2 regions of the Rhizobium sp. BK098 genome follow, and region 1 is predicted to be linked to the other one. Evidence: riboswitches for the same ligand, from Rfam matches in the RefSeq annotation. Region 1 holds a riboswitch; the other holds the start of a gene.
The links. Region 1 has a riboswitch for S-adenosylmethionine ahead of FHT73_RS16965 (O-succinylhomoserine sulfhydrylase). Riboswitches for the same ligand answer to the same signal wherever they lie in the genome.

Region 1 (14,892 bases):
TCCGGTGAGGCCAAGGCCGATCCTGCTCCGGACAACCGGATACCTGCCGATCAGATCGACAGGCAAACGGCGGCGGCCGAACATCGAACCCTATCGCCGGTATCGCCGCAGCAGCAGGCTCAGCCCATGCCTCAGTCTGAACCTCAGCCTCAATCCGAACAAGCAGCGATTGATCCCGCATCCAAGCTGCAGGAGCAGACGACGACGATCGAACTCGTCCGTCCATTCTCTGATCAGGCTGGTATATTGACTATCGGTGGTAGAAGCGTGCAGCTCACCGGTATCATTCCGACCGATGTCGACCGGATGTGTACCGGCCCGAGCGGAAAGGACTGGCCCTGCGGCCAGGCAGCACGCACGGCATTCCGCATGTATCTGCGCGGACGCTCCATCGATTGCGACGTGCCCGATGCCAATTGGAAAGGCACGGCCAAGGGCACCTGCCGCTATGTCCGGGTCGATCTCAGCGCCTGGCTGGTCCGCTTCGGCTGGGCCGATCCGGAACCGGGTTCGCCGCTCACGGCTCTCGTCGATGAAGCCAAGGAAAAGAAGCGCGGCATCTACGGCGACGACCCACGCAAGAGCGGAAAATCGACGCTTGCACCGCCTCCGGTCAAGGAAGACCCGCTCAATCCCATCTGACGCCTTGCTTCCGCCACCAGCTTTTGCCATGAGATGCGCGACTTTTCAGTCTGCCAAATTCAAAGGACTTCGCCTGTCATGAACAAGCCGCTTTCTGCTCACGAGGCCCTGATCTACGTTATGGTACTGGCCTCGGCCGTCGACCGCACGATGAACGACCGGGAACTCAGCCGCATCGGAGAGCTCATTCACGCCCTGCCGGTCTTCAAGGGGTTCGACGACGAGAAGCTGATTTCCGTATCCCGCGATTGCGCCAAGCTGCTTTCGAACAATGAGGGATTGGACATCGTGCTCGAAACCGTGCGCGATACGCTTCCTGCACGTCTGTACGACACGGCCTATGCGCTCGCCGTCGAAGTCGCTTCGGCCGACCTGTCGGTCAAGGCCGAGGAATTGCGCCTGCTCAGCCTGCTCCGCGACCGCCTGGGCCTCGATAAGCTGACCTGTGCGGCCATCGAGCGCAGCGCGATCGCCCGCTATCGCAAGGCCTGAGGCATTACGCATTCCGGACGGAAAACCGCTGCGCGGTTTCCTGAAACTGCTGAATCAGTAAAGCCCGTAAGGAAAATAGCGCAGATAGATTTCCTGGAGCCTGCCATCCCGCGACAGGGTGGCAAGCGCATGATTGATCGCCGCCGTCAGATCGGCATCCTGCTGGCGCAGCATGATGGTCATGCCTTCGCCGAGAAATTGCTGCGACAGGTAGGGGCCGTCAAACAGAGAGCAGCATTTTTCCGCCGCCGGCGACGAGACCCAGAAGGAAAGCTGCAGGCCATCGGCAAATGCCGCATCGACCTTGCCGTCCTTGACGGCGGCCAGAAGCCCATCCTTGTCATCGAAGGGCACCGGCTTGATCGCCGGGAAGAAGGCCGCCAGCATCGCGGCGTGCACCGTTCCCTTGACGACGCCGACCGGATGTCCCGAGAGCGAGGCGGCGGTCGTGCCGCTGATGGATGCCTTGAGATTGCGCACGAAGCGGGCCGGCAACATCAGGAAAGGCCGTGAAAAGGCGAAAGTCTTGCGCAGCTCGGGCGTAACCGCCACGCCGGCGATGATGGCATCGCCCTGCGAAGCGGCAAGTGCGCCCTGCAATTCGCCGAAGGGCAAGGCCTGGATCTGGCATTTGTCCGATATTGCCAGCTCATCGCAGATCTTGCGCGCCAGCTCGACATGGAAGCCGGTGAGCTTGCCGTTCTGATCGAGGAAGTTGAAGGGCGGAAAGTCGATCGATGTCAGGAAGCGCAGCCTGACCAGTGAGGACAGATCCGGCTTCGGCAGGCGCTCACGCGCATCGAACAGGATCGGCAGGCTCTGCGGCTTCGTCTCCTGAGCGGCAAGCGGCACGGTGCAGGATAGAGAGATCAAGGCCGCAAGCGCCAGATGCCGGGCGACTGACATGATCGACGAAAGGCAAACACGCATGGTCTCGATACGGCCTCCGGTCGTGGATGCACATTCTGATTCACGAATCCGATGTAGCAGAGACAGGCCGCAGGGGGAATATCGCGCTGTTAATGATGACCGAAGCAGCGCCGGGATGGGTGGCGTTGGAGCCTTTTATTTTTTCGGCAGAACGAGCCGTTCAATCTTTCCCGATTGGCTGTCTTCCGCCTCTCCGCGCCGTTTCAACAGCCTTGCAGGAGCGCCGACATAGATGCCGTAAGGCTTGGTCCGGCCCTTGACGACGGCGTTGGCGCCGATAACGCATCCCTTGGCGATATGGGAACCACCGAGGATCTTGGCGCCCGCCCCTATCCAGACATCGTCCTCAATGACGATCGGCTTCTTCGTCACGCCCTGAAGGCGGATCGGCTGCGAGATATCATCGAAATTGTGATCGAAGGATACGATCATTGCATGGGCGGCGATGCGCACATCATTGCCGATCACAATCCCGCCGCGGCCGAGCAGAATGCTGTAGTCGTTGAAGGAGACATGGTCGCCGATTTCGATGTTGCCTTCTTGCGCATCGATGATGACGCCCTTGCGGAAATGCACTCTTTCCCCGATGCGGACATCGCCTCGCTTCCAGATGATTTTAGTGCCGAGAGGTACTTTGGTGCTGCGGGCAATCTTCAGCGCACCGCTTCGAAAGAGCGCTCTCAACCTGTAAAACCATGCAATGCCACGCATTTCGACGCTCCTGACAAGGAGCGCCCGTTCTTACACGCTTGTCTGACGCCCGCTTGAATGCGCTACAGATGGCGATGCGGCAGTGCATTCGCAAGTGCGGTCGCGTTGCCTGCGCTGTTTAGATGCGCGCGGCAAGGCCTGTGATCAAAGCAATCACGCCGAAGCCCGCGGCCCCTGCACAGACGGCAACCCAGCCGCCGAAATCCCAGGCGGTTCCGGCAAGAGCCGATCCCAGCGCGCCGCCGAGAAAGAATATGCCGACGAAGAGACCGTTGATGCGGCCGCGGGCTTCCGGCTTCAGGAGATTGACGGCGCGACGACCCAGGGTCTGATCGCCTGTGACGCCGACATCGAGCAAGACCGCGCTGACGCCCAGAAGGATCAATAGCGCCACAGAGTCGCCAGACCGTATTCCACCCACCCAGGCAGCCAGCGCCATGGCGGCAAGTACGATCAGATGCGACGCCAATGTCGCCGTCCGCGTCCAGCCGCTGTCGCCCATGCGGCCGAAGACGGAAGTCGCGGCAGCCCCGCCGGCGCCCACGAGGGCAAACAGTGCGATGCCGGACTGGCCGAGTGAGAATGGTGGCTGCGCGAGACGCAGGGCAACGGATGTCCAGAACAGGCTGAAGCTCGCCATCATCAAGGCTGCCGTGAAGGCACGCAGCCGCAGCACCGGCTCCTCCCGCAGGAGCCCGAAGAGCGAACCGATCAAGGCCCCGTAACTCGCGTTGATCAGAGGGCGTCGCTCCGGCAGGCGTAAGGCAAGCACAGCGGCGAGCAGTGCAAGCGTTGCGGCACTCAAGGCATAGAAACTTCTCCAGCCCCAAAAGTCGGCAATCAGGCTCGCCAACGGGCGCGAGACAAGAATGCCGACCATGACGCCGCTCATGACATTGCCGATAACCTGGCCACGATGTTCAGGCGGCGCCATCGCTGCCGCGATCGGCACGAGGATCTGGATGGCGGAACAAGCTGCTCCCAGCAGGAAGAGGAAGATCAGAAGGCTCCAGCCCGTCGGTGCGAAGGCGGCGGCAATAGCCATGACCAGAGCCGAGAGAAGCATGCGCAGCACCAGCTGCCGGTTTTCCATGAGATCTGCCAGCGGCACCAGAAAGAACAGGCCGGCGGCATAGCCGAGCAGCGAAGCCATGGCCACCAGGCCGGCACCGCTTTCGGAAAAGCCGAGCGACGGGCCGATGATGCCGACCAGCGTCTGAGGCGCAAAGAGATTGAGGATGATAACGCCGGTGGCGATGGCGAACAACAAGGTCGAAGGAGCAGCCGTTGTGGAAACCTCTTCCTCCGGCTCGCTCGTCATGTGTTCGGGGACTTGCGACATAAGCTCTCCAATAATCTTTGATAATAATGATAGCCATGTGTATCGCCTTGTCGCATAATGCGGCAATTGAAATGAACTAATAATGATTATGCGAGTTCGGCATGAACATTCATGATCTGGAAGCCTTCGTCGCCGTGGTGGAAACGGGTTCGATTGTTGCCGCCTCGGCGCGCATCAATCTGACCCAGCCCGGCATCACCCGACGCATACAGAACCTGGAAGACAGCCTCGGCATCGCCTTGCTCGACCGGCAGTCAAAGCCCCTGCGGCCGACCGCGGCAGGCCGCGAGGCCTACGAGCATGGGCGCCGCGTGTTGCGCTCGCTCGACGATCTCAAGGCCGGGGTTTCGCCCGGCGGTGCGATCGGCGGCGAATTCCGTCTCGGGATCATGCCCTATCTTTCCGAAGCGGCTTTATCCGCTCCGCTTGATGAGTTGCGCAGTCAGTTTCCGCAATTGACGCTGCGCATCGTCACTGGCTGGTCGCCGCAACTGATCGAGCAGGTCGCTCACAGCCAGCTCGATGCGGCAACCGTCTGCCTGCCGGAGGGGGTGCAGCCGCCGGATAATGTCGTCGGCGAGATGCTCGGAGTCCATGCCGTCATTCTCGTCGCGGCGCCTTCGCTTGGCGTCCCCAAGCAACCGAGGCTTGAGGATCTTTCCCGTTTTCCCTGGATCATGAACCAGAGCGGCTGCGGCTTCCGCGCCTTCATTCAGCATCGCTTCGAAGCCGAGCGCCTGCCCTTCGACGTCGGGGTCGAGGCCATGAGCGCCGATCTGCGCATGTCGCTGGTCGCGCGCGGGCTCGGCATCGGCGTCTTGACGCCGGCGGCATTGGCGCACAGCCGCTGGCGCGATTTGGTCGAAATCGTCGAGGCACCGGATTTCAGCCCGAAAGTCGTCAACTGGCTGGTGCATCGTCCGCCAGCCGGGCGGCTGGCGCGGCCGATCGCAATCTTTGGAGATGCGCTAAAGGAAGCGCTGAAATCGAAGAGACCGCTTCTTGCGTGAAGATTATGGAGCGGGTGAAGGGAATCGAACCCTCGTATTCAGCTTGGGAAGCTGCTGCTCTACCATTGAGCTACACCCGCCTGACACCCTGAGATGTCCAACAGTTGGCGGCCTCTGTCAAGGCCGGTCAGCGACGGATCACAGCCGGAAATGCTTCGAAAGCTTCAGGCCCTGTGCCTGATAGTTCGAGCCGAGGCCGGAGCCGTAGAGGCTGCTTGGCTGTTCCAGCATGTGTTCGTAGATCAGGCGGCCAACGATCTGGCCGTCCTCGAGGATGAAGGGCACTTCATGGCTGCGCACTTCCAGCACGGCGCGGCTGCCGCGGCCTCCGGCCGGTGCATGGCCGAAGCCCGGATCGAAGAAGCCGGCATAGTGGACGCGGAATTCGCCGACCAGCGGATCGAACGGCGTCATTTCGGCGGCGAAATGCGGGGGAACATGCACCGCCTCGCGCGAGACGAGTATATAGAACTCATCGGGATCGAGGATCAGCTCGGTGCGCCCCCGGCTGTAGAGCGGCTCCCAAAAATCGAAAATATCGTGCTGGGCCTTCTTGTCGACGTCGACGACGGCCGTGTGGTGCTTGCCGCGATAGCCGATCAGCCCTTCCTTGTCGCCGGCAAGATCGATCGACAATGCGATGCCGCCGCCGGTGATATTCGGCTTCTTGCTGGCAACCAGCGTCTCGCTCTCGTGCAGCGCCAGTAGCTCCGGCTCGGTGAGCAGGGCCTGGCCGACGCGGAAGCGGATCTGCGACAGGCGCGAGCCGCGACGTACGACGATCGGGAAGGTACGTGGGCTGATTTCGAGATAGAGCGGGCCGGAATAGCCTGCCGGGATCTTATCGAACTCCTGCGCACGATCGGTGATGACGCGGGTGAAGATGTCGAGACGGCCGGTCGAGCTCTTCGGATTGGCCGATGCCGACATATCTTCGGGCAGGTCCAGGCGCTCCATCAACGGTACGATATAGACGCAGCCGGTCTCCAGCACCGCGCCTTCCGAGAGATCGACGACATGCAGCTTTAGCCGGTCAAGCTTGTCGGCGACCAGATGCGAGGGGCCGGGCATGAAGCTGGCACGGACGCGGAAAGCATGCGAGCCGAGCCTGAGGTCAAGGCTTGCCGGCTGGATCTGATCGACGTCCAGTTCTCTCTCGCTCGTCAGCCGCCCTGTTTCAAATAGCGCTGCAATGGCCCGGTCGGCCAGAATTCCAGTATTGCGAGCCATCATGCTTCTCTCATAATTTGCCGCAGACAAAACCAAACTCAGGGAATTGACGCAAGCCGTCAACGGCAGTATTGCAACTTATCCCGTGGTGATTTGGCCGGTCGGCTTGCAGCCACGTTAAACAAATGGCTAAAAAGACCGGGGTTGAACCGGTCTGCTTTTGCGACCGGTTTTTTTGTTTTGAAAGTGGTGATGGCATGAGCAAGACTTGGCGCCCCGCAACCCAGCTCGTTCACGGCGGAACACTCCGTTCGCAATTCGGCGAGACCTCCGAAGCAATCTATCTGACCCAGGGCTTCGTCTATGACACCTCGGAAGCGGCGGAAGCCCGCTTCAAGGGCGAAACGGATGGGTTCATCTACGCGCGCTACGGCAGCCCGACCAACGACATGTTCGAAAAGCGCATGTGCGCTCTCGAAGGCGCTGAAGACGCCCGCGCCACCGCGTCCGGCATGGCCGCCGTTTCTGCCGCCATCCTCTGCCAGCTGAAGGCCGGCGATCATATCGTTGCCGCCCGTGCGCTCTTCGGCTCGTGCCGCTGGGTGGTCGAGACGCTCGCGCCGAAATACGGCATCGAATGCACGCTGGTTGATGGCCGTTTCACCGAGAACTGGGAAAAGGCCATCCGGCCGAACACCAAGGTCTTCTTCCTCGAAAGCCCGACCAATCCGACGCTGGAAGTGGTCGATATCGCCGCTGTCGCCAACCTCGCCAACCAGATCGGCGCCAAGGTCGTGGTCGACAACGTCTTTGCAACGCCGCTCTTCCAGAAGCCGCTGGAACTCGGCGCTCATATCGTCGTCTATTCCGCCACCAAGCATATCGACGGCCAGGGCCGTTCGCTCGGCGGCGTCATCCTCTCCGACAAGCAGTGGATCGACGAGAACCTGCAGGACTATTTCCGCCATACCGGCCCGGCCATGTCGCCCTTTACCGCCTGGACGCTGCTGAAGGGCATCGAGACGCTGCCGCTGCGCGTTGCGCAGCAGACGGCGAATGCCTCCAAGGTTGCCGATTTCCTCGCCGAGCAGACGGGCAAGGTCGCCCGCGTGATCTATCCCGGCCGAAAGGATCACCCGCAGGCCGATATCATCGCCAAGCAGATGAGCGGCGGCTCGACGCTGGTTGCCTTCGAGCTGAAGGGCGGCAAGGAAGCGGCCTTCAAGCTGCAGAACGCGCTGGAGATCGTGAAGATCTCCAACAATCTCGGCGACTCGAAGAGCCTGATCACGCATCCTGCCACGACGACGCACAAGAACCTCACCGACGAGGCCCGCGCCGAGCTCGGCATTTCGCCGGGCACCGTGCGCTTCTCCGCCGGCATCGAGGACAGCGCCGATCTGGTCGAAGATTTCGCTCGCGCGCTCGAGCAGGTTTCCGCCTGATATCAGTCGAGCCGCCCGGATTTTCTCCAGGCGGCTCGATTGCCTTTAGACAATTGGCAGCCCGTCAGCTGGCGACCTTGAATTCGACCAGGCCGTTGTTCAGGAAGACCATCTTGTCGAACAGCTTGAGATCCAGGGGATTCGGCAGGCGAATATCCGCAAGATCGGGCACGGGCTTCAACGCCGGATCGTAGGAACGGTCGATCTGCGAGATGAAGACGACGATAACGCCTCTGGCGCGTGCAAACGTCTTCAATATCTGAACCTGGATCATTAATTCCGGATTCTCCCGCTTCTGATCCAGTAGTTGCAGAAAATCGACCACGGCCAGCGTGCCAGGCGATGCCTGAGCCAGCCTCTCCACGATATAATCGGCGCTGATGGCATCCGAATTATCGAACTCGAATAGATCAGCAAATTCCGCATGATCGGCACCGATGACCGGGAAACGGTCCAGAACGACCTTTTCGGTGTCTTCCAACGTGAAGAAGATGCCACGGTTGCCAGCCTTCATGGCGTCGACGGCGAGCCTCAGGCTCATCAGGGTCTTGCCGTGACCGCGCCGTGCGCCGATCAGCACCAGATCGCCCGGGCTTAAACGCGAATACAGCTCGCCGACGGGCACGGCTGAGTTCGTTTTGCTCGCAAGCAAACTCCAGCCTCCGAAACCCTCGACGGCCGCGACGCGATCCAGCGCGGCGTGCAAGGGGATGTTCTGCTGGCGGGACAGGAGCCTCGCCTTACGTTTCAAATGATAAACAGGGGCAGAAAGCCTCATATAAACCTCCTATTGCGAGCAATGACCGCAACCCCTCCTTATGCCAGGCGCTCAAACAGTCGGTTTGGATATCGACGGCCCTGCATGAAATATACTTTCCCGAATGGAGGGGGGAGGCATGGGCGATGCCAGAATCAGATGATAGCCGAAATCCTGCTGCAGGGGAATCTCATGCAAGTCCTGTCGGAGGAACATATAAAAGGAATGGGGGTTATATGGCCTGGAGGTTTTGATGCCGGGCGATCAGGTTGACCATCGATCACAGAAGTCCACGGACAATCGTGGCAAGCGTTTCCTGAGTGCGGAGGATGCGCCTACCTCTACTCCGGCAGATAAGATCAAATCACGGTGATCTAGGATACTTGGAGACGACTTGGTTAACCTTCCACATGAACCGTAATAGCTGGCATCGAAACCGTCCCAACCGTTCACGCAAGATTTCATTACGTCGTTCCTTGACGGAAACCATCGGTTATAGGATACCGCTAAATATCCTGCACTTTGCGGGAATGGTGGAAAGCGGATAATATGCCGCAAACTTGAAAATGCTGAAACGGCGATGCGGCTTCAAGGAGCGCTCTACGTTTCAGGGCAGTGGCAAGGTGTCAGGCATGTATCGCGCCCTAACACGCGACATCGAGGTGGTTGTAGAGCCGTTTTATCTGGAGGAGCAATCCGATCCGGATGATGACCGTTATGTCTGGGGATACCGCATCGTCATTTCCAACCACTCGAAGGAAGCCGTGAAGCTGGTAACGCGCTATTGGCACATCACCGACATGAATGGCATCGTGGATGAAGTGACAGGCCCCGGCGTGGTCGGCGAGCAGCCGCACCTAAAGCCCGGCGATACCTATGAATATTCCTCGGGCTGTCCACTTGATACACCATCAGGCATGATGTTCGGTCATTACCAGATGGAAACGGACGGCGGGGAGCAATTCCATGTCAAGATCCCCGCCTTTTCACTGGATACGCCTAACCTGCTGCGCACGCTGAACTGAGCGACCTCAGGCCACCTCTATTTCCGACACTTCGAAGCGATAGGTCGTCGAGCAGAACTCGCAGGTGACGGCGATCTCGCCATTCTCCTGGCTGGCCTCGATCTCCTCGGCTGAGAAACCTTTCAAGACGCCCTTCAGCTTGTCGCGCGAGCACGAACAGCGGTCATAGACGGCCTTCGGTTCATAGACGCGGACGCCGCGCTCGTGGAAGAGGCGATAGAGAAGCCGCTCGGTGCCGACCTGCGGATCCGTCAGCTCATCTGCATCGATGGTTTCCACCAGGCTGCGCGCTTCCGCCCAGGCATCATCCTCGGCATGATCGCGCCCACCGGTATCGCCATCGCCGCCATGCAGGTCCGGCTGGCGCATGCGCTCGGGCGCTTCCGGCAAGAACTGCGCGATCAGGCCGCCGGCACGCCAGCGGTGACGCGGCTTGCCGTTCTCATCGCGATCGAAGAGCTCTGCCGCGCCCAGACGCACGCGCGTCGGGATCTGTTCCGACTGGCGGAAATAGGTGCCGGCGATCTCTTCGAGCGAGGCACCATCAAGCGCGACGATACCCTGATAAGGTTGGCTGAAACGGCCCTGATCGATGGTGAAGGCGAGCACGCCCTTGCCGAGCAGCTGTTCCGGCTCGGTTCTGCCTTCCGCAACTGCCTTTGCCAGCGCTTCTTCATTGAAACGCGCATAGGCCCGAACGTTTTCCGGCGTCGAGAAATCGGCGACCAGAAGGTCGACGGGACCGTCGCCCTTGGTCTGCACGGTGAACTTGCCTTCGAATTTCAGCGACGTACCGAGCAGGACGGTCAGGACGATGGCTTCGGCGAGCAGCCGCGCGACCGGCGTCGGATAATCGTGCCGGGCAAGGATCGCGTCCAGCAGCGGACCGAGCTGCACGGCACGGCCGCGCACGTCCAGACCTTCCACCTGGAAGGGAACGACGTGATCGTCACCGGCGAAATCAAACTGACCCAGCGAGGCTGCATTTTCGGCCATTGCTTTACTCCTACTGCGCCCGCGCCCTTAAAACGCGGCTTCATATCCTCAGATCGCGCCCAGGCACCAAGCAAGAATCGACTTTTGCGCATGAAGGCGGTTTTCCGCCTCATCGAAGACAACGGATTGCGGACCGTCGATCACCTCGTCCGTCACCTCTTCGCCGCGATGGGCTGGAAGGCAATGCATGAACAACGCGTCTTTGCCGGCCTGTGCCATCAAAGCCTTGTTGACCTGATAGGGCTGGAAGACGTTGTGACCGCGTGCCCGGTGTTCCTGATTCATGGAAACCCAGGTATCGGTTACCACACAATCGGCGCCGGCGACCGCACGGTCTGCATCATGCGAGAGCATGATTTCGGCGCCCTCGTTGCGGGCCCAGTTCAGATAGTGATCCTTCGGCTCGGAACCAAGGGGTACCGCCATATTCATGCGATAGCCGAAACGGGCGGCCCCTTCGATCAGCGAATGCAGCACGTTATTGCCGTCGCCCGTCCAGGCAAGCGTCTTGCCCTTGATCGGGCCGCGATGCTCTTCGAAGGTCATGATATCGGCCATGATCTGGCAGGGGTGCGTATCGTCGGTCAGCGCATTGATGACCGGGACGGTCGCATGTTCCGCCAGCTCCAACAGGCGGGAATGATCGGTGGTGCGGATCATGATCGCATCGACATAGCGCGATAGCACTTTCGCCGTATCGCCGATCGTCTCGGCGCGGCCAAGCTGCATTTCGGTGCCGGAGAGGAACAGCGTCTCGCCGCCGAGCTGCCGCATGCCGACGTCGAAGGAGACACGGGTTCGGGTGGACGGCTTCTCGAAGATCATCGCCAGCATCTTGCCGGCAAGCGGCCTGTCGGCCGTGCCGGCCTTCTGCGCGCTCTTTCGGACGATCGCGTCATCGATGATGTTGCGCAAATCGGCAGCCGGAACGGCAGAGAGATCGAGAAAGTGTTTCGGAGAAGCCATGTCCTTACCTGTGCTCCAGAAAAAACAATAACGCCCGTGTGGGGCAGGAACGCCCCGACAGCGGGCGTTAAATTCAAGCCGATTTCTTGGTGCGGGCAGCGCGCGCGCGCTCGGCGGCGCGCTCCAGGCGGGCGAGACCTTCGCGTGCTTCCTCGGGAGTGACGACCAGCGGCGGCAGCAGGCGGATGACGTTGTCGCCGGCCGGAACGCCGAGCAGATGCTCGGCACGGATCGCCTGCAGCAATTCCGCCTGCGGAATGGCCGCTTTGATGCCGAGCATCAGGCCTTCACCGCGAACGTCCTCGATGATGTCAGGAAAACGATCCTTGAGCGAGGCGAGCCCCTGGCGGAAGACCAGCGAGACATCGCGCACATGCTGCAGGAAGCCTTCGGCAAGCACGATATCGAGAACCGCATTGCCGACTGCCATGGCAAGCGGATTGCCGCCATAGGTCGAGCCATGCGTGCCGGCCTTCATGCCGGAAGCGGCTTCCGCCGTCGCAAGGCACGCACCGAGCGGGAAACCGCCGCCGATACCCTTGGCGACCGCCATGATGTCAGGCTTGATACCGGACCATTCATGGGCAAAGAGCTTGCCGGTACGGCCGACACCACACTGTACTTCGTCGAGGATCAAAAGCAGGCCGTGCTCATCGCAGATCTCCCGCAGCCCGCGCAGGAATTCGTTGGTCGCCGGGCGGATACCGCCCTCGCCCTGCACCGGCTCTATCAGGATAGCGCCCGTCGCATCGGTAATGGCGGCGCGGACGGCGTCGAGATCACCGAAGGGCACCTGGTCGAAGCCCGGTGCCTTCGGGCCGAATCCTTCGATATATTTTTCCTGGCCACCGGCGGCGATCGTTGCGATGGTGCGGCCGTGGAAGGCGCCTTCGAAGGTGATGATATGGAACTTCTCGGGATGCCCCTTGGCGAATTGATAGCGCCTCGCAGTCTTAATGGCGCACTCCAGCGCCTCCGCGCCCGAATTGGTGAAGAACACCTTGTCGGCGAAGGTCACTTCCGTCAGCCGCTTCGACAGCTTCTCCTGGCCGGGCACCTCATAGAGGTTGGACAGGTGCCAGACCTTGTCGGCCTGCGCCTTCAGCTCGGCGACAAGATGGGGATGAGCATGACCGAGCGAATTGACCGCGACGCCGGCTGCGAAATCGAGGTAGCGTTCGCCATTCTCAGTGACCAGCCAGACGCCCTCACCTCGCTCGAACCGCAGCGGAGCGCGCAAGTAGGTGTCGTAAAGCGGCGTGGTCTCGGCCATGGCCATATCTCCTGATCACAACTTTAAGGACCGATCGCTTCCATTTGATGAAACGGGTCCGAAAAAATCAAAAATGCCGCCTTGCGGCGGCTTGGGCACTATTGATGTTTTGCACCGCGATGTCAACAAAACTGCCGTTTTAGCAGGTGCGAGAAAACGCTTGCCGGCAAAAGAGATGCGTCGGGCGGCGCCTATGGCAGAAATGCCACGCCCGGACAGCAAGTTGGGGAAAACCTCGAAATCGATTCCTCAAGATTCCCGCGACTCTTGTCACGGAGTCAGCCTCACACTAGGTTAAAAACCAATTGCTAGACTGCATGCGGCGGAACTAGTCACCACAATTTTAGAGCGTTTCGCGCCTCGATACCATGCGAGGCAATGGTGAGGGATTCTGCCATCGGAAACGCGACAGCGGAGACAGGGCATGAATTGGACAGACGAACGCGTCGAGAAGCTGAAAAAGCTATGGTCCGAAGGATTGAGCGCCAGCCAGATCGCTGCGCAGCTCGGTGGCGTGAGCCGTAATGCCGTCATCGGCAAGGTGCATCGCCTGAACCTCCCCGGCCGAGCGAAGGCGGGCGGCGCGACAACCGCAGCGCGCACGCCGAAGCGCAGCGCAGCGGCACCTCGCGCTGCGACCTACGGATCGCGCGTTGCTACCCGCACGGTGGTTGCCCGCCAGCAGGGCGCAACCATGCTGAAGGAAGAGATCGAGATCGATTCCGTCAACGAAATCCAGTATCGCCCGGCATCGAACGTCGTCGTTCCGATCTCCCGCCGCCTCGGCCTGACGGAACTGACGGAGCGCACCTGCAAGTGGCCGGTCGGCGATCCGCTGAAGGACGATTTCCATTTCTGCGGCAATGAGAGCCCAGATTCATCGCCTTACTGCACCTACCATCAGCGCCTGGCCTACCAGCCGGTGCATGAACGGCGTAGGCCGGCCCAGCCGCGTGGCTGAGAAGCTTGATGACTGAGATAAAGAAACGGGCCCTTGAGGCCCGTTTTCTGTTTCCGCCGCTATGTTGATGCCTGATCGGGTATCCCCGCTCAGGCCTCCATGGAGTAGCCCGCGCCGCGAACGGTGCGAATGACATCCTGCATATTGGAGAAGTTGAGCGCCTTGCGCAGGCGGCCGACATGGACGTCGACCGTGCGTTCGTCGACGTAGATATCGTGACCCCATACGCCGTCGAGCAGCTGCGAACGCGAGAAGACGCGGCCCGGCGAGGACATCAGGAACTCCAGCAGGCGGAATTCCGTCGGCCCCAGCCGCACTTCGCGGCTCTTGCGGTGAACGCGATGGGTTTCGCGGTCCAGCTCGATATCGCCGCAACGCAGCACCGTGGAGAGAACCTCCGGGCGGGCACGCCGCAGCATCGCCTTGACGCGAGCCATCAGCTCCGGCGTCGAGAACGGCTTGACGACATAATCGTCCGCGCCGGTCGAAAGCCCGCGCACGCGCTCGCTTTCCTCGCCGCGGGCCGTCAGCATGATGATCGGCAGGCGCTCAGTCTCCGGCCGCATACGCAGCCGGCGGCAGAGCTCGATGCCCGATACGCCGGGCAGCATCCAGTCGAGGATCAGGAGATCGGGGATGCGCTCCTGGAGACGCAGCTCGGCCTCATCGCCTCTGAGGATCGTGTCGACCTCGAAGCCTTCGGCCTCAAGATTGTAGCGCAGCAGAACGCTGAGCGCTTCCTCGTCTTCTACAACAGCAACTCTCGGAACCATGCGCCTATGGTCTCCTTTCTTCGCTTTCGGATTATTCGGTCACTGCGCCGACGGTATTGGCGGTATCGTCCTTCGGGCGCTCGCCTTCCGGCTGCGCGCCCGTCGCCATGTAATAGATCGTCTCGGCGATGTTGGTGGCATGGTCGCCGATGCGCTCGATGTTCTTGGCGCAGAAGAGAAGATGCGTGCAGGTGGTGATGTTGCGCGGATCTTCCATCATGTAGGTCAGCATCTCGCGAAAGAGCGAGGTGTACATGGCGTCGATTTCCTCGTCGCGTTCGCGGATCGATACGGCCTTGTCCGGCGAGCGGGTCGCGTAGACATCCAGAACTTCCTTGAGCTGGCTCAGCGCCAGTTCGGAGAGATGCTCGATGCCGCGGGCGAGACGGCGCGGGACAC
Region 2 (14,892 bases), on a different contig from region 1:
GGCACATCCGGCCGCAGCGATTGCACCAGTGGTGGGATGATCTCCTCGACAACGGGGCTCTTCCAGAACTGCTCCGGCAGGCCCATCATCGCCGCCTGCTGATGGATTTCGCTGCCACCGCAAAGGATAGCCAGGCAAGGCGAGAGGCGCGTCCGACCCAAAAACTGCGAAACCTCCGTTTCGACATGGGCGTTGAACGCCTTGTCGTTCTTCGGATAGTCGAAATTGGCGAACATGAAATCCTGCCAGACGAGCAGGCCGAGTTCGTCACAGAGACGGAAGAATTCCGGCGTCTCATAGGCCATGGTGCCGCCGATGCGGATCATGTTCATGCCGGCTTCCGCCGCCAGCCGCAGCCAGCCCTCGTAATCACCACGGTCGCCGGGGAGGCGCACGATATCCGCCGTAGTCCAGACAGCACCTCGGCAGAAAATCCGCTTGCCATTGACGATGACAGCGAAATCCTGCCCATCGACGCCGCGATCGACCGACAGCCGGCGAAACCCGGTCTGTCCGAGCGCATGCTCCACGCCATCGACGACGAGCGTGACATCATGGAGCTGCGGCACGCCATGCGTATGCGGCCACCATGGCACCACATCGCGGATTTTCAGGATTGCCGTATAGCGGCCGGGACCGTCCTTCTCGAACGCCTGTTCCGTCTCTCCGCAGCGCAAAAGGAGCTCTTCAACATCGCCCTCGATCGAGAGCGAGGCGTAGAGCCTGCCCTCACCATTCTCGAGCAGGTCCGGCCGCAAGGAGAGATCACGAATAACAGGCGCATTCGGCCGCAGCAGCGAAATCGGCCGCCAAGGACCGACGGCCTGAACCTCCGGACACCAGCCGGGCATATGGCCGAGCAGCGTCGTGCGCACCATCCGCAAGCCCTGTGGCGTGATCATCTGCGGCCGCCAACGGGCGCGTGGGCCGGGTTCCAAAAGCTTCGGCTCCAGCGCGCGGAAACAGAGCGCCAGCTCGTCGCCACCAAGCAAGGTGACATCGACGTCGTGAGCCTCGAACATGCTTTCGGACACAAGGATTTGCTGGCCGTTGAGGAAGACTTCGCAAAGCGTCGCCAACCCTTCCAGCCGCAAGACCGCCTCACCGGCGTCAGCATCCACCAGACGGCAGATGTACCAGGCATCGTGGTCGTGAAGAGGCTGCGGCTTCGTCCGGTCGAAGCGTCCGGCCCTTTCCAGGGCTTCCGCCACCGTGCCGGGCACGGGCGCCGGGATAAAGCCAGATGTCAGCGGCACATCGGAGGGCGAGAGGCAGGTGCCCGCCTCCGTCAATACCAGATTCCAACCCTCGCTCAGCCGCATTCCATCGCCGAGATCCGCCAAGCGCCCGCCCATGATATTTTTCGAGGGATTGCCCCCGCCCCAATATGTTCAGAAATAACCCAGCCGTATCGCGATCGAACGGAAGTCGGTCAAAGCTTCCGTTCGAGTTCGCTCATCATGGAATCCCACGCATCGGCAGCCGGATCAAGCGCCGTCCGCAGCGGCTCGAATTTCTTGCGCGTAATGGCCCGAGCCAGCTGGAACTGCACCGACTTCGCCGTCTCGGAAATTTGCCGCGCCTCGGCCACCGCTTCAGACAGATCGGTCGAAAGCCAGTCGAAATGGCTGCCCGCAAGCTCGAAATTGGCGCCGAGCTGACGCAACGTGTTGAAGGCATATTTATGGAAGAAGCCGAAAGGCCGTTCGGCGACCGCTTCCACCTGCGCCGGGAAGACCTCCGCGAAGGCGCGGATCGGATTGGCCAGCGGACGACGGTGGAAATGGAAAGACAAAAGCTGCCGCGCCGTCTGACGGATCGCAGCCTCACCCGGTGCCTTCTCCGGAAATTTCGCAAATTCCGTATAGGGCAGGAAGGGCAGATCCTCATTCGTCAGATGCAGCTGGAAGAGCCCGTCGAAGTCCTCGCTCGACAGCTGGAAGAATCCGCCATTGTGGAAGTAGTCGAGCGTGCGGCCCTGCATGTCGAGCCGGTTGATCGCGACCGTCGTCTTGCCGTGTTCGCGGCGATAGCCGACCCCTTGAGTATCCGGCATGAAGAAAGAATCCATCTCCACCAGGCAGAGCCTGCCGCGGCCGATCTGCTCGGCGACATGGTTCTGCACCTTGTCGTAGATCGCAAGCTCGGTGCAGCGCACGCCATAGAGCGCTTCCAGATCCTCGAGCGGCACCTTGAAGAAGGTGAACTGGTCGCCCTCGAAATCCTGTGTCAGCGTAAAGCCGAGCATGGCTTCCGGCGGCAGCTTCAGGCTCGAAAGAACCTCGATCCAGAGATCGATATAGCAGTTGGTCTCGGGCCACATGCGCTCGCTGTCGTGCAGTGCATGTGGCTTGTAGGCGGCGGGATCCAGCCCCTGAAACACGGAAGCCATGGGCGCGATCAGCCCCACAGCGCCTTGCGCACGCTCTCGGGCCATTCCTTGGTGTCGAGACCATGAGTGTGGAACAGCGCCAGCGCGATGCGCTCCAGGCCAAAGCCGACGCAGGCGGTATGCACGACGCGGCCATCGGCAAAGTTCAGGCCCCACTTCGTGCCAAAGGCATCCTGGTGGTAGTTGAAGCTCATGCAGGCGGTCGGCTTGGCGACTGAGGTGATCGGGATCAACAGCTCGAACTTCAGGTTCTGGTCGCGCTGATTGTTGGCGAGCATCTTGCCGGCGCGGCCGAAGAACGGGTCGTTGGCGACATCGATGGTTACATCGAGACCAACGGCCCTCATCATCTCGACACCGCGGTCCATCCAGCTCTGGCGGAAATCCGTCACGTGCTTTTCGCTGCCCATGCAGACATATTCGCGCATACGGAAGAGCTGCTGGCGGGCCGGGTCCTTGGAGGGCTCGTGGCGGAAGCAATAGGATTGCAGATCATAGAGCGCTCCATCTTCCGGAATGGCGCCGCGCTTGGCGACCGTCGGATAGAGCGGATAGCAGGCAGCCGGCGTCAGCACGATATCGGTCGCCTGCTGGTCTTTCGTCCAGTCGTCGCCCACTTCCATGCATTTCAGCAGGCTCATATGGTCGAGCTCGTTGCCGCAGAAGCTGTGCACCGTGCCGGCAAGCTGCGGGAAGCTCTTCATGTAGCCGCTCGTCTCAAAGAAGGCGCGGTTCATGCCGGGCGGAAAGCGGATGGCTTCGGCGCCATCGGCGCCGCCGAACGTGTCGATCAAGCGCTCGAAAGCGGAAATCACGTCTTCGAACTGGCCGCTGCGGCCGTAGAGACCATCGACGCCGGTGTCGATCAGGAGACCGGAATCGAAAAGACGGTCGAGAAACGATGTTTGCATATCCATGACGGTTACCCCAACAGGCTGGTATCTTGTTTGTGGACGAGCAGCATGGTCGACGTATTGCCGAGAATGCGGTCGTTCGAGATCATCAATTGTGCCGAATGCGCGTCGCGCAGGTGGCGGCCGAGGCTGTAGGGCGTACCGTTCTTGTAGCCCATGATGCCGCAGATCAGCATCGCATGGTTGATGATCGGCAGGATCATCTCCGATGATGCGATCTTGACGTTGTTCATCGCCACGGCAAAGGCCATCGACGACAGGCGGTCCGCGTCGAGCTTCGCCTCTTCATAGGCCTTGAGCCCCGCGACCACATTGGATTTCACCATCTGCAGCATGCTGGATGCTTCAGCCAGACGTAGCGCGCCGGGCGGCGGCGCGCCGGGAGACTTGCGGGCAGCAGCCCGCACGAAAGCCTGCGCGCGGGAAACCGCATCGGCGGCAATGCCGTACCACACACCGCTCCAGAGCAGATGCGAGCTTGCGAGCATCGACTGTGCGGCGATCTCGGCAAAGGGCTTCGGCAGGATCTGCTTGGCCGGAGCCTTTCCCTTAAACAGGAAGCCGTCGGAACAGGTGCCACGCATGCCGAGCGTGTTCCACTCGACGGTGCGCTTGATGTCGTATTGATCTTTCAGGAAGCAGGTCAGTACCTGATCGGAGGACGCCGCCTCGGCATGGCTGCGCGAGGTGATCAGAATGGCGTCGGCATGAGCGCCATAGGAAATGACGGTCGCATCCTTTTCGAGGGTGCAGGTATCGCCTTCGACATTGATGGCGCAGATACTGTTGCGCAGGTTGCCGCCGATCCCGCCCTCGGTCGTCGCAGAGGCAAGCAGCAGCTGTTCCCTGGCGATACGGCGCATGAAATCACGATGCCAATCGCTGTCGACGCCGTGCTCGACCAGGCTCGAAAGCTTGATCTGATGCATGGCGAAGACCATGGCGCTGGCGGCGCAAGCCTGACCGAGGATCGAGCAAAGCTCGGCGATTTCGGTCATCGACGCGCCTTCGCCGCCGAGATCGGCGGGGATCTGGATGGAGAGCAGCTTTTCGGCGCGCATCGCGTCGACTGCTTCGCGTGGGAACCGGCCCTCGGCATCGACGGCATCGGCGTGTTGGCTGGCGATCGCTGCGACGCGGGCGGCGCGCACCGCCGCTCCCTCGCCCGTCCCAACCTCGAGTAGAGCGACCGCCGCAGTCATCAGGCGACCTTTCTGCTGTCCAGGATCATGCCGACGGTTCTTTCGATTGCGGCGATGCTGGCGAAAGACTTGCGGTTCAGCAGGTTGTCCGGGAATTCGATGTCGAAGGCTTCCTCGATGCCGAGCATCAGCTGTACGGAAGCGAAGGAAGACAGCCCCGCCGCATAAAGATCAGCATCGTCTTCGATCTGATCGATAGCAACGGGAAGCGCGCCGAACTTGGCCAGCAAATCGCGAATCGTCTTGTTCATAGTCTAGTCCCTTCTGGCAATGGCAAGCATAACCGCAGTTACGCAGTCTTATTCTTCGCCGAGAAGTAACAGGCAAAATAGAACATTCCGCTAAGCGACGTGGTAAATACAACCAACTTATGCTTCGTGTAAAATTGCTATATTCGATACTTACCTGATTGAAATTTACCAAGCGTAAGCCATCTAACACGCGGCTCAAGCACAAATATCGAAAATCTCTAATATTAAGGAATGACGATTTTTGGAATGTCGAGAGGTGAAAGAAGGTTAACGTACCAAAATTCGCCACCACGTTTCATTCAAAAAACGTCATAACAATCAGAGCGTCAGTAAAAGTATAGGCCTGCAGGACAAAGGCCGCCCCTAGCCTTCCGGCGGATAGATATGGCCGCCGCCGCGATAGTCCGAAATCGAATAGCAGCCCTCGCCCAGATTGCGAACCGCGCTTCGACCGATGTCGGCCTTGCCGTAGCCACCGGGAATATCGAGAATGTAGGTCGGTTGGCAAAGGCCGGAAATACGGCCGCGCAGGCTTGCTACGATTGCCTGCCCTTCGGCGATCGTAAGGCGGAAGTGGCTGGTGCCGGGCGCAAGGTCCGGATGATGCAGATAATAGGGTTTCACCCGGGTTTCGACGAAAGCCCTCATCAGCGCCGCCAGAACCTCCGGATCGTCATTGACGCCCTTCAACAGAACCGACTGGCTGATAAGCACGATTCCCGCATCGACCAGCCGGGCGCAGGCAGCACGCGCCTCATCCGTCATCTCCCGCGGATGATTGGCATGAAGCGCTACATAGATGGTCTTGCCGCTCGCCTTCAGTGCCGCAATCAGCGCCGCATCGACCCGCAAAGGATCTACGACTGGGATGCGGGTGTGGAAGCGGACGATCCTCACATGGTCGATCTCGGCAAGCTGCCCGAGAATCTCTTCCAGGCGCCGCGGTGAAAGCACCAGCGGATCGCCGCCGGTCAGAATGACCTCCCAGATCTCCTTGTGCTCGCGGATATAGGCAAAGGCGCCGTTAAGCGCCTCGCCATCGAGCATGCCGAGCCCCTGCGGTCCGACCATCTCGCGACGGAAGCAAAAGCGGCAATAGACCGGGCAGACATGCACGGCCTTCAGAAGCACGCGATCGGGATAGCGATGAACGATACCCTCGACGGGGCTATGCGCGTGATCGCCGATCGGATCGGTGCGCTCCTCGGGCGTGACAACGAGTTCCGCCAGATCAGGCACGAACTGCCGGGCAATAGGATCGGCGGGGTTTTCGGCGTCGATCAGTCGCGTCACGGTCGGCGTCAGGGCGACGGCATAGCGCTCCGCCACGGCTTCGAGCGCCACTGCCTGGTCGGCGTCGATCAGCCCGGCGCGCTCAAGTTCGCCGATAGTCCGGATTGGGCGCATCACATTCATGCGTCATACTCCGCGACTGGTGCCCACAGCACCTGTTCGATCCGCGAGGCGCCGGTTGCCAGCATCACGAGCCGGTCGAAACCCAACGCGATGCCGCTCGCGTCGGGCATGACGGCAAGCGCCTCCAGAAACTCCTCGTCCAGCGGATAGGTCTCGCCATAGACGCGCTGTTTCTCCCCCATCTCGATCTCGAAACGGCGGCGCTGCTCCTCGGCGTTGGTGAGCTCGCCAAAGGCATTGGCAAGCTCAACGCCGCAGGCATAGAGCTCGAAACGCTCGGCAACGCGGTGGTCGGCTGCCGACGGCCGGGCAAGCGCCGCTTCGGAAACGGGATATTCGTCGAGGATCGTTGCGCGGCCGAAGCCTAGATTCGGCTCAATCTTCTCGACCAGCACGCGGCTGAAAAGATCCTGCCAAAGATCGTCGTCGGCAACACGGATGCCCGCCTTGCGCATATCCGCCGCCAGACGCTCGCGATCCGTCGATCCGTCGAGGCCGATGGAGGCAAAGAGATCGATACCGGCATAACGTTCGAAAGCAGCCGCCACGCTGATGCGCTCGGGCTGGAGGAACGGATCGGTCTCCGCGCCGCGATAGCTGAATTTCTTCGCCCCGACCGTCTCGGCAGCAAGCCCCAGGATTGCGGCGCAATCGGCCATGAGGGCCTCGTAGCTCTCTCCTGCCCGGTACCATTCCAGCATGGTGAATTCCGGATGATGCAGCGGCCCGCGCTCGCGATTGCGGTAGACATGGGAAAAGCAGGCGATGCGCTCCTCGCCCGCCGCAAGCAGCTTCTTGCAGGCAAATTCCGGTGAGGTGTGCAGATAGAGGGGCAGCGTTTTGCCATCCGTCGTCACCGCCTCGGTCACGAAAGCATGCAGATGGGCCTCGTTGCCGGGCGATACCTGCAGTGTCGCCGTATCGACCTCGATGAAGTCGTTGCGCGCGAAGAAAACCCGCAACGCAGCCTGAATGGCATTGCGGCCGATGAGGAACGGCCGCCGGTCCGCATGGACATTGCGGGTCCACCAGGGGGACGCTTTGCTCGTCTTTGGCTTCATTCCTAGCTTTCTTCGGGGCACGGGCCACGCAAGGGGGTGGCAATTTCCATTGATTTAGGGTAGTTGCGCCCCCAAGCAAACAATTGCTGCGTCTCGGAGAGCATTTCGACAGTCCCTCTACGACGCAAAACGCAGCGTTACAAGGAAGTCTTATGGTCAAGGTCATCGCCTCTTCGGTCCGCAAGGGCAACGTTCTCGATGTCGACGGCAAGCTCTACGTCGTTCTCACCGCTCAGAACTTTCATCCGGGCAAGGGTACGCCGGTTACCCAGGTCGACATGCGCCGCATCGTCGACGGCGTGAAGGTCTCCGAGCGTTGGCGCACCACCGAACAGGTCGAGCGCGCCTTCGTCGAAGACGTGAACTTCCAGTACCTCTATGAAGACGGCGAAGGCTTCCACTTCATGAACCCGGCCACCTACGACCAGGTTGTGGTCGACGTCGAAACCATGGGCGACCAGAAGGCCTATCTCCAGGAAGGCATGACCTGCATCCTGTCGATCCACGAAGGCATCCCGCTCGCGATCGAACTGCCGCGCCATGTCACGCTCGAAATCAGCGAGACAGAGCCGGTCGTGAAGGGCCAGACAGCATCGTCTTCCTACAAGCCCGCCATACTGTCGAACGGCATCCGCACCCTGGTGCCGCCGCACATTACCGCCGGCACCCGCGTCGTCATCGCCACGGAAGACAATTCCTACGTCGAGCGCGCCAAGGACTGAGCCTCAAGCTCATAGCTTGCATGAAAAACGCCTCGTCCTCGCGACGGGGCGTTTTGCGTTTTGGGCGGTTGAAGCCAGAGGATCACATGAAGATGGATCCCACCGTATTAGGGAGCACTGGCCTTTTTCCCGCCCGTCCGCATTGCACCGGCGGTCTCGGGCGGCGTTTGCATATCGGTGCTGTGCTCATGCGGAGCCAAGGACTGCAGATGCAGGATGCGCGGCGACATGGAGTTCATGAAGGCTTCTGAGCGCCCGATATAGATCAGAGTCGCATCCTTCAATTCGGTGAGCATAGCAAAAGCCTTCGCCTGAACTTCAGCCTCGAGCCCATCCATGGCATCATCGAAGACGATCCATTTCGGCTTCGCGAGCAGCAGATGCGCAAAGCCGACAGCCTTCTGCTCTTCGGTATCGAGCAATCGATCCCAGCGGGCCTGCGTATCGAGACGGCTCTTCAGCCGGCCGAGGCCCACCTTGTCGATGACGGCCTCGACAGCGGCATCGTCGTAGGCGTCCGGATCATCCGGAAAACAGATTGCCTCTCTGAGCGTGCCGGTCGGCACATAGGGCGTATGCGGCACGAAGAGCATGTCATCCATCGGCGGCAGGCTGACCGTGCCCGAGCCGCTGTACCACTGGTGCGCCAGCACCTCGAACAGCAGCCTGCGGTTTACGCCGTGATCGCCATTGATCATCACATGCTCGCCGGTATTGATCGTGACCGTACCCTCCGCGATTCGGAAGCCGTTTTCAGTCGCCTCGTCGCTGGTCTTCGTCGAAATTTCCAGATCGGTCCAAGCCATCGTCCCGGGTGCCGCCTTCTCAAAGACGAGGGTGTGCGGCATCGGCGTCTTGTCGTCCATCTCCGTCAGCGCCTTGCGGAAGTCGGTCACGCGCATCAGCGTCGCGCGCCATTCGGCGATCGGGCCGAAATTCGCGACATACCAGCGCAGCGCCGAATTGACCTGATTGAAGGCGCCGACCGCCACCATCAGCTGACCGAAGGTCAAGCCTCCGGAGAAATAGGCGGGCGCGGCAACGAGGATCGGAATGATGAGCACCAGCCAGCCATAGCCGGCGGACACCCAGGTGAGATTGGTATTGGCGATGGCAAGCTGCCGGATGACGGCAAGCACGGCCGATATATCGAGATTGATCCGCCGGCGCTCGTTCTCTTCGCCGCCGGCAATCGTGATCGCCGGCATGTGCTCGTTGGCATGCATGAGCGCAAAGCGCAGCTCGGCCTCTTTCGAATAGCGATCCGCATTCAGCCGCACGAGGCGGCGGCCGACGAATTGGCTGAGGAACGATGCCGATCCGGCATAGAGGATTGCCGCCCAGACCATGTAGCCGGGGATGGCGAAACTCATGCCGTTGACTTTGAATACCATGCCGCTGGAAAGCTCCCAGAGCACGCCGATAAAGCTCAGCAGCAGGATCGTCGCCTGCACCAGACCGATGGCAAGCCCGGTCGTGCTTTCCGCGAGGTTGCGAGCATCTTCATGCAGACGCTGGTCGGGATTGACGCCGATCAGGCCGGAAGAGGCGAGACGAAGCGCGCGCTTCGCCTGAAGCCACTGATTGACGAGATCACGCGCCAGACCCTCGCGCATGTACAGCGCGGTCATCTGGTTAAGCCAGGCCTGGATGACGTTGAGGACCAGGAGCGAACCGGCGATGATGCCGAAGACGCCGAGCTGATGGAAGAAAGCGGTGATATCGCGTCTTGCCAGCGAATCGTAAAAGGGCGCGTTCCAATTGTTGAGCAGCACCTGAACATAGGCCGTGACGAGGATGATTGCGAAAAGCGCGACGACGAGAATAATGAGCTTGATGCGGACCGGCGAATTCCAGAACGCGGAAAACATCATCCTCAACCGAAAGAAGAGGCTCAAATCGTATCCGACCTGCTCGTTCCCCTGCCCATTCGGCTTGGCTTGCGTATCAACTGCCATCAGCACTTCCCTGCCACGCGTCCCGTCAGTTAATCATGAGCCGCCCTCATGTCCACCCTTGCAATAGATCGGTGGGATCACATTCCTATATACACGGTTTCGCGTCTTAAACCGAATAAGACCAGCAATTAGCTTGCGCTTGAAAAATTGAGAAAGCCTTCCGATGCAATTTCAGGGAACTGCCGACTATATCGCCGACAAGGATCTGATGGTCGCCGTCAATGCCGCCATAAGGCTGGAGCGTCCGCTTCTCGTAAAGGGCGAACCCGGTACGGGCAAGACCGAACTCGCACGCCAGGTGGCCACCGCGCTCGGCCTTGACCTGATCGAGTGGAATGTCAAATCGACGACGAAGGCCCAGCAGGGTCTCTACGAATATGATGCGGTTTCGCGCCTGCGCGACAGCCAGCTCGGCGACATCAGAGTTCATGATGTCAGCAACTACATCCGTCGGGGCAAGCTTTGGCAGGCATTCACCTCGCCGCAGAAATGCGTGCTGCTGATCGACGAGATCGACAAGGCCGATATCGAATTCCCGAACGATCTCCTGCAGGAACTCGACCGCATGGAATTCCATGTCTACGAGACCGGCGAGACGATCCGGGCCGCGATCCGCCCGATCGTCATCATCACCTCGAACAACGAGAAGGAGCTGCCGGACGCCTTCCTGCGCCGCTGTTTCTTTCATTATATTCGCTTCCCCGACATGCAGACGCTGACGCGCATCGTCGAGGTGCACTATCCCGGCATCAAGCAGACGCTCGTCCATGCGGCACTGACGCAATTCTTCGAAATCCGCGACGTGCCGGGCCTGAAGAAGAAGCCCTCGACCTCGGAAGCGCTCGACTGGATCCGCCTGCTGGTCGCAGACGATATCGATCCGGAAACGCTGCGCGCCGATGCGAAGAACGTATTGCCGAAACTCCATGGCGCGCTTCTGAAGAACGAGCAGGACGTGCACCTCTTCGAGCGGCTGGCCTTCATGGCACGTGGGCAGGGTAGATAATGCAACCCGATGCCGTAAAGGTTTTGATCTATGCTATTCGGGATCGGCATCTGCTGGTATTCGATGAGCCAGACTTCCCCGCCGTCCAGCTCCAGGTTCCTGGTGGCACCGTCGAATCCGGTGAGGACATTGTAGCGGCCGCAGCGCGCGAATTCGAGGAGGAGACCGGTTTTGCGCCGCGCGAACTCCAACTGCTTGGCGTCCACGACTACCGTTTCGAAAAGAACGGCCGCGATTACTATCACCAACGGCACTATTTCCGCTGCGGTATCTCCGAGCGAGCGCCTGCCACTTGGCTCCACCACGAAATGACGCCTTTCGACGGTGGCGACCCGATCGGCTTCCGCTTCTTCTGGCTACCGATCGAGGCTGCCAGGCATCGCCTCGGTTATGGCATGGAAGCTCTCATTGAACATCTGTAGGCCACATCGCGCCTCCGAGCTCAGCCCCGGACTTTCCCCGACGCTCGCCCCATTGACCCGCGGAGATGTCGGGTTTATGAGATTTCCCTTGTGGTGATTTGGCCGGCCGGCTTGCAGCCACGTTAAATAAGTCGCTAAAGGGCCGCGTGCGGACCGGTAGCGATTCATCGCGGCCGGTTTTTTTGTATTTGGCGAGTGAAAAGATGCCCATCAAGATTCCCGATACGCTCCCCGCGTTTGAAACCCTCCAGAACGAGGGTGTGCGGGTGATGACCGAAACGGTGGCGTTCCGTCAGGATATCCGCCCCCTTCAGATCGGGCTTCTCAACCTCATGCCGAACAAGATCAAGACCGAGATCCAGATGGCGCGCCTGGTCGGCGCCTCGCCGCTGCAGGTGGAGTTTTCCCTGGTGCGCGTTGGCGGCCACAGGGCCAAGAACACCTCGCAGGAGCATCTGCTTGCTTTCTACGAGACGTGGGAAGAAGTGAAGCACCGCAAGTTCGACGGCTTCATCATAACCGGCGCGCCGATCGAGCTGCTCGAATATGAGGACGTCACCTACTGGAACGAAATGCAGGAGATCTTGGATTGGACGACCACCAACGTCCATTCGACGATGAACGTCTGCTGGGGTGCGATGGCAGCGATCTACCATTTCCACAAAGTGCCGAAATATACGCTGACGGAGAAGGCCTTCGGCGTCTACCGCCACCAGAACCTGAAGCCCTCCTCGGTCTATCTCAACGGCTTCTCCGACGATTTCGCCATTCCGGTCTCGCGCTGGACCGAAGTGCGCCGCGCCGACATCGAAAAAGTGCCTGGTCTGGAAATACTGATGGACTCGAGCGAGATGGGCGTCTGCCTCGTGCATGAACGGGCCTGCAACCGGCTCTACATGTTCAATCATGTGGAGTATGATTCCACCTCGCTGGCGGACGAGTATTTCCGGGATGTGAATGCCGGCGTGCCGATCAAGATGCCGCACAATTATTTCCCGCATAACGACCCGGAAATCCCTCCGCAGAACCGGTGGCGCAGCCACGCGCATCTGTTCTTCGGCAACTGGATCAACGAGATCTACCAGACCACGCCATATGATCTGGAGGAGATCGGCCAGGAAAGGATTTGAGGCTTGTTTATTCCCTTCTTCCTGAAACTCAAGGAAGCGAAGGTTCCGGTGACGCTCCGGGAATTCCTGTCGCTGCTTGAAGGAATGGAAGAAGGGATTGCCGATTGCGACATCGAGGCCTTCTATTATCTGGCGCGCGCGACGCTGATCAAGGACGAACGCTTCATCGACCGTTTCGACCAGGTCTTCGCCGATTACTTTCGTGGCGTCGAGGCGATCGGCGGCAATGCCGATGGAGAAGCGGCGGAGCTGGCCTTCCTTCCCGAGGAATGGCTGCGCAAGCTCGCCGAGCGGCATCTGACCGAAGAGGAAAGACGGCAGATCGAGGCGCTCGGTGGCTTCGACAAGCTGATGGAGACGCTGCGCGAGCGGCTGGCCGAGCAGAAGGGCCGGCATCAGGGCGGCTCGAAATGGATCGGCACGGCAGGCACCTCGCCCTTCGGCGCCTATGGCTATAACCCAGAAGGCGTGCGCATCGGCCAGGAAACCTCGCGCCACCGCCGCGCGGTAAAAGTCTGGGATCGACGCGACTTCAGCAATCTCGACGATGGCGTGGAGCTTGGCACCCGCAACATCAAGGTAGCGCTGAAACGCCTGCGCCGCTGGGTACGCGAAGGCGCCGCCGAAGAACTGGATCTTTCCGGCACCATCCGCTCCACCGCCGAACATGGCTATCTCGATGTCCAGACACGGCCGGAGCGCCGCAACGCCGTCAGGCTGCTGATGTTCTTCGACGTCGGCGGCTCGATGGACGACCATATCCGCGTCGTCGAAGAACTCTTCTCCGCCGTCCGCGCGGAGTTCCGCCACATGGAATATTTCTACTTTCACAACTGCCTCTACGAGGGCGTGTGGAAGGACAATCGCCGCCGGCGCGTCGACATCACGGCGACGACGGATCTCATCCGCACCTTCGGTCCCGACTACCGCGTCGTCTTCGTCGGCGACGCATCCATGAGCCCCTACGAGATCACTCAAGCCGGCGGCTCGGTGGAGCATTGGAACAAGGAGGCTGGGGAGGCCTGGCTCGCCCGAATGACCGGCCATTTCCGCAAATGCATCTGGATCAATCCGGTGCCGGAAAACTATTGGGGCCACACGACCTCGATCTCGATGATCCGCCGCCTGATGAGCGAGCGCATGTACCCTCTGACACTCGGCGGGCTGGAAAAGGCGACGCGGGAACTGTCGCGCTGAATGTTCAGCATTTGCCTGTCGCGGCGCCACCAAATAACCACAACCATTTGTAGAAAGAGAAGCGCAGCCGATACCGCCCCGAATCGCTGCGGAAACTGGTGGAGATGTGCGTGCGCTGCGCTGCAAAATTACTTCTCTTCATCGCAACCATTTTGTTCGTCTCGCAGCAGGCAAGATCCGAAGAATGGGGCTTCTCCGGCCAATGGGAACAGATCGACTCCAACGCCAGCGCCGGTGAAAAATGCCGCATGGGAATAATCAGGCAGGGCAGGTTTATGAGGATCAGCACCAGCAATGGCTGGAGCGCTACCGCGGAGACAAGCAGTTATGCAAACGCCAGCTACGCGGCAGGTATGGGACGCTGGAGCTCCTATGTGGAAAAATACAGTCAAAAGGCGTTCTATATCCTTCTCGCCGTTCGCGGCGACAGGTTGATGGTAATCATGAAGGCCGAAAAAGCGGACGGGTCGAACCAATTAATTCGAACGCTTTTCAGCAGACGGACAGCCAACTCTCTTCACGACAAGCTGGACGGATCAGGACGAAATCGACCGCCTGTCTTCTGCGCCTCACATTCACAGCATAACGTGTCAATCTACTAGCTATGGGCAAAGCTTAATCAGACCTTGCCCCCTTCCCACCCGCCCCTAAATTTCGCCATCGAACTGGTTGCGGAACGGCGCGAATGGAGGCAGGGTCTGACCGCGCATACTCAAAAGCAATGGATGAGCTGATATGACGGAAAGCACTTTGCAGCGGGAACATTTTGGGACGACGGCGGATGGGGAGACTGTCTATCGCGTCAAGATCGTCGGTGGCGGCCTGACCGCTCATATCATGTCCTGGGGCGCGGTCATCCAGGATCTGCGTCTTGATGGCCACGAGCCCTCGCTGCTGCTCGGCTTCGACAATTTTGCCGATTATCCCCTCCACTCCTCCTATTTCGGCGCCACGCCCGGCCGCTGCGCCAACCGCATCGGCGCTGGCCGCTTCACGCTCGACGGCAAGCAGTATCAGCTGGAGCTCAATGAAAAGGGCGTCACCCATCTGCATGGCGGCAAGGACAATATCGCCAAGCGCAACTGGACCATCGTCGAGCACGATACCGACCGCGTCGTCCTGAAGATTGTCGATCCCGATGGCCGCGCCGGCTATCCCGGCAATTGTACGATCCAGGCGACCTATCGCGTGCATGGCAACGGCGAACTGTCGGTCACCTAT

Region 2: it holds a riboswitch for S-adenosylmethionine, as region 1 does, so the genes downstream of both, metA (homoserine O-succinyltransferase) here and FHT73_RS16965 (O-succinylhomoserine sulfhydrylase) in region 1, are expected to answer to the same signal.

The regions. Positions count from the first base shown of each region.
Region 1 is NZ_JACHYY010000006.1:106,850-121,741, forward strand. Features, by position in the region: gene FHT73_RS16925 (hypothetical protein) at 1-642, shown strand, start outside; gene FHT73_RS16930 (tellurite resistance TerB family protein) at 721-1,134, shown strand; gene FHT73_RS16935 (transporter substrate-binding domain-containing protein) at 1,189-2,064, opposite strand; gene FHT73_RS16940 (acyltransferase) at 2,200-2,775, opposite strand; gene FHT73_RS16945 (MFS transporter) at 2,894-4,117, opposite strand; gene FHT73_RS16950 (LysR family transcriptional regulator) at 4,219-5,127, shown strand; tRNA gene FHT73_RS16955 (tRNA-Gly) at 5,134-5,207, opposite strand; gene FHT73_RS16960 (2'-deoxycytidine 5'-triphosphate deaminase) at 5,266-6,360, opposite strand; SAM riboswitch at 6,433-6,511, shown strand; gene FHT73_RS16965 (O-succinylhomoserine sulfhydrylase) at 6,555-7,742, shown strand; gene FHT73_RS16970 (DNA helicase) at 7,807-8,520, opposite strand; gene apaG (Co2+/Mg2+ efflux protein ApaG) at 9,132-9,524, shown strand; gene FHT73_RS16980 (Hsp33 family molecular chaperone) at 9,531-10,520, opposite strand; gene argF (ornithine carbamoyltransferase) at 10,569-11,486, opposite strand; gene FHT73_RS16990 (aspartate aminotransferase family protein) at 11,560-12,759, opposite strand; gene FHT73_RS16995 (GcrA family cell cycle regulator) at 13,184-13,720, shown strand; gene phoB (phosphate regulon transcriptional regulator PhoB) at 13,810-14,493, opposite strand; gene phoU (phosphate signaling complex protein PhoU) at 14,525-14,892, opposite strand, start outside.
Region 2 is NZ_JACHYY010000005.1:167,670-182,561, forward strand. Features, by position in the region: gene FHT73_RS15270 (glycoside hydrolase family 2 protein) at 1-1,355, opposite strand, end outside; gene FHT73_RS15275 (DUF1839 family protein) at 1,433-2,392, opposite strand; gene FHT73_RS15280 (amino acid--[acyl-carrier-protein] ligase) at 2,401-3,309, opposite strand; gene FHT73_RS15285 (acyl-CoA dehydrogenase family protein) at 3,315-4,508, opposite strand; gene FHT73_RS15290 (acyl carrier protein) at 4,508-4,759, opposite strand; gene FHT73_RS15295 (lysine-2,3-aminomutase-like protein) at 5,123-6,175, opposite strand; gene epmA (EF-P lysine aminoacylase EpmA) at 6,172-7,236, opposite strand; gene efp (elongation factor P) at 7,389-7,958, shown strand; gene FHT73_RS15310 (ABC transporter ATP-binding protein/permease) at 8,066-9,916, opposite strand; gene FHT73_RS15315 (MoxR family ATPase) at 10,080-10,922, shown strand; gene FHT73_RS15320 (NUDIX domain-containing protein) at 10,922-11,344, shown strand; SAM riboswitch at 11,425-11,502, shown strand; gene metA (homoserine O-succinyltransferase) at 11,548-12,474, shown strand; gene FHT73_RS15330 (VWA domain-containing protein) at 12,478-13,671, shown strand; gene FHT73_RS15335 (hypothetical protein) at 13,782-14,273, shown strand; gene FHT73_RS15340 (aldose epimerase family protein) at 14,407-14,892, shown strand, end outside.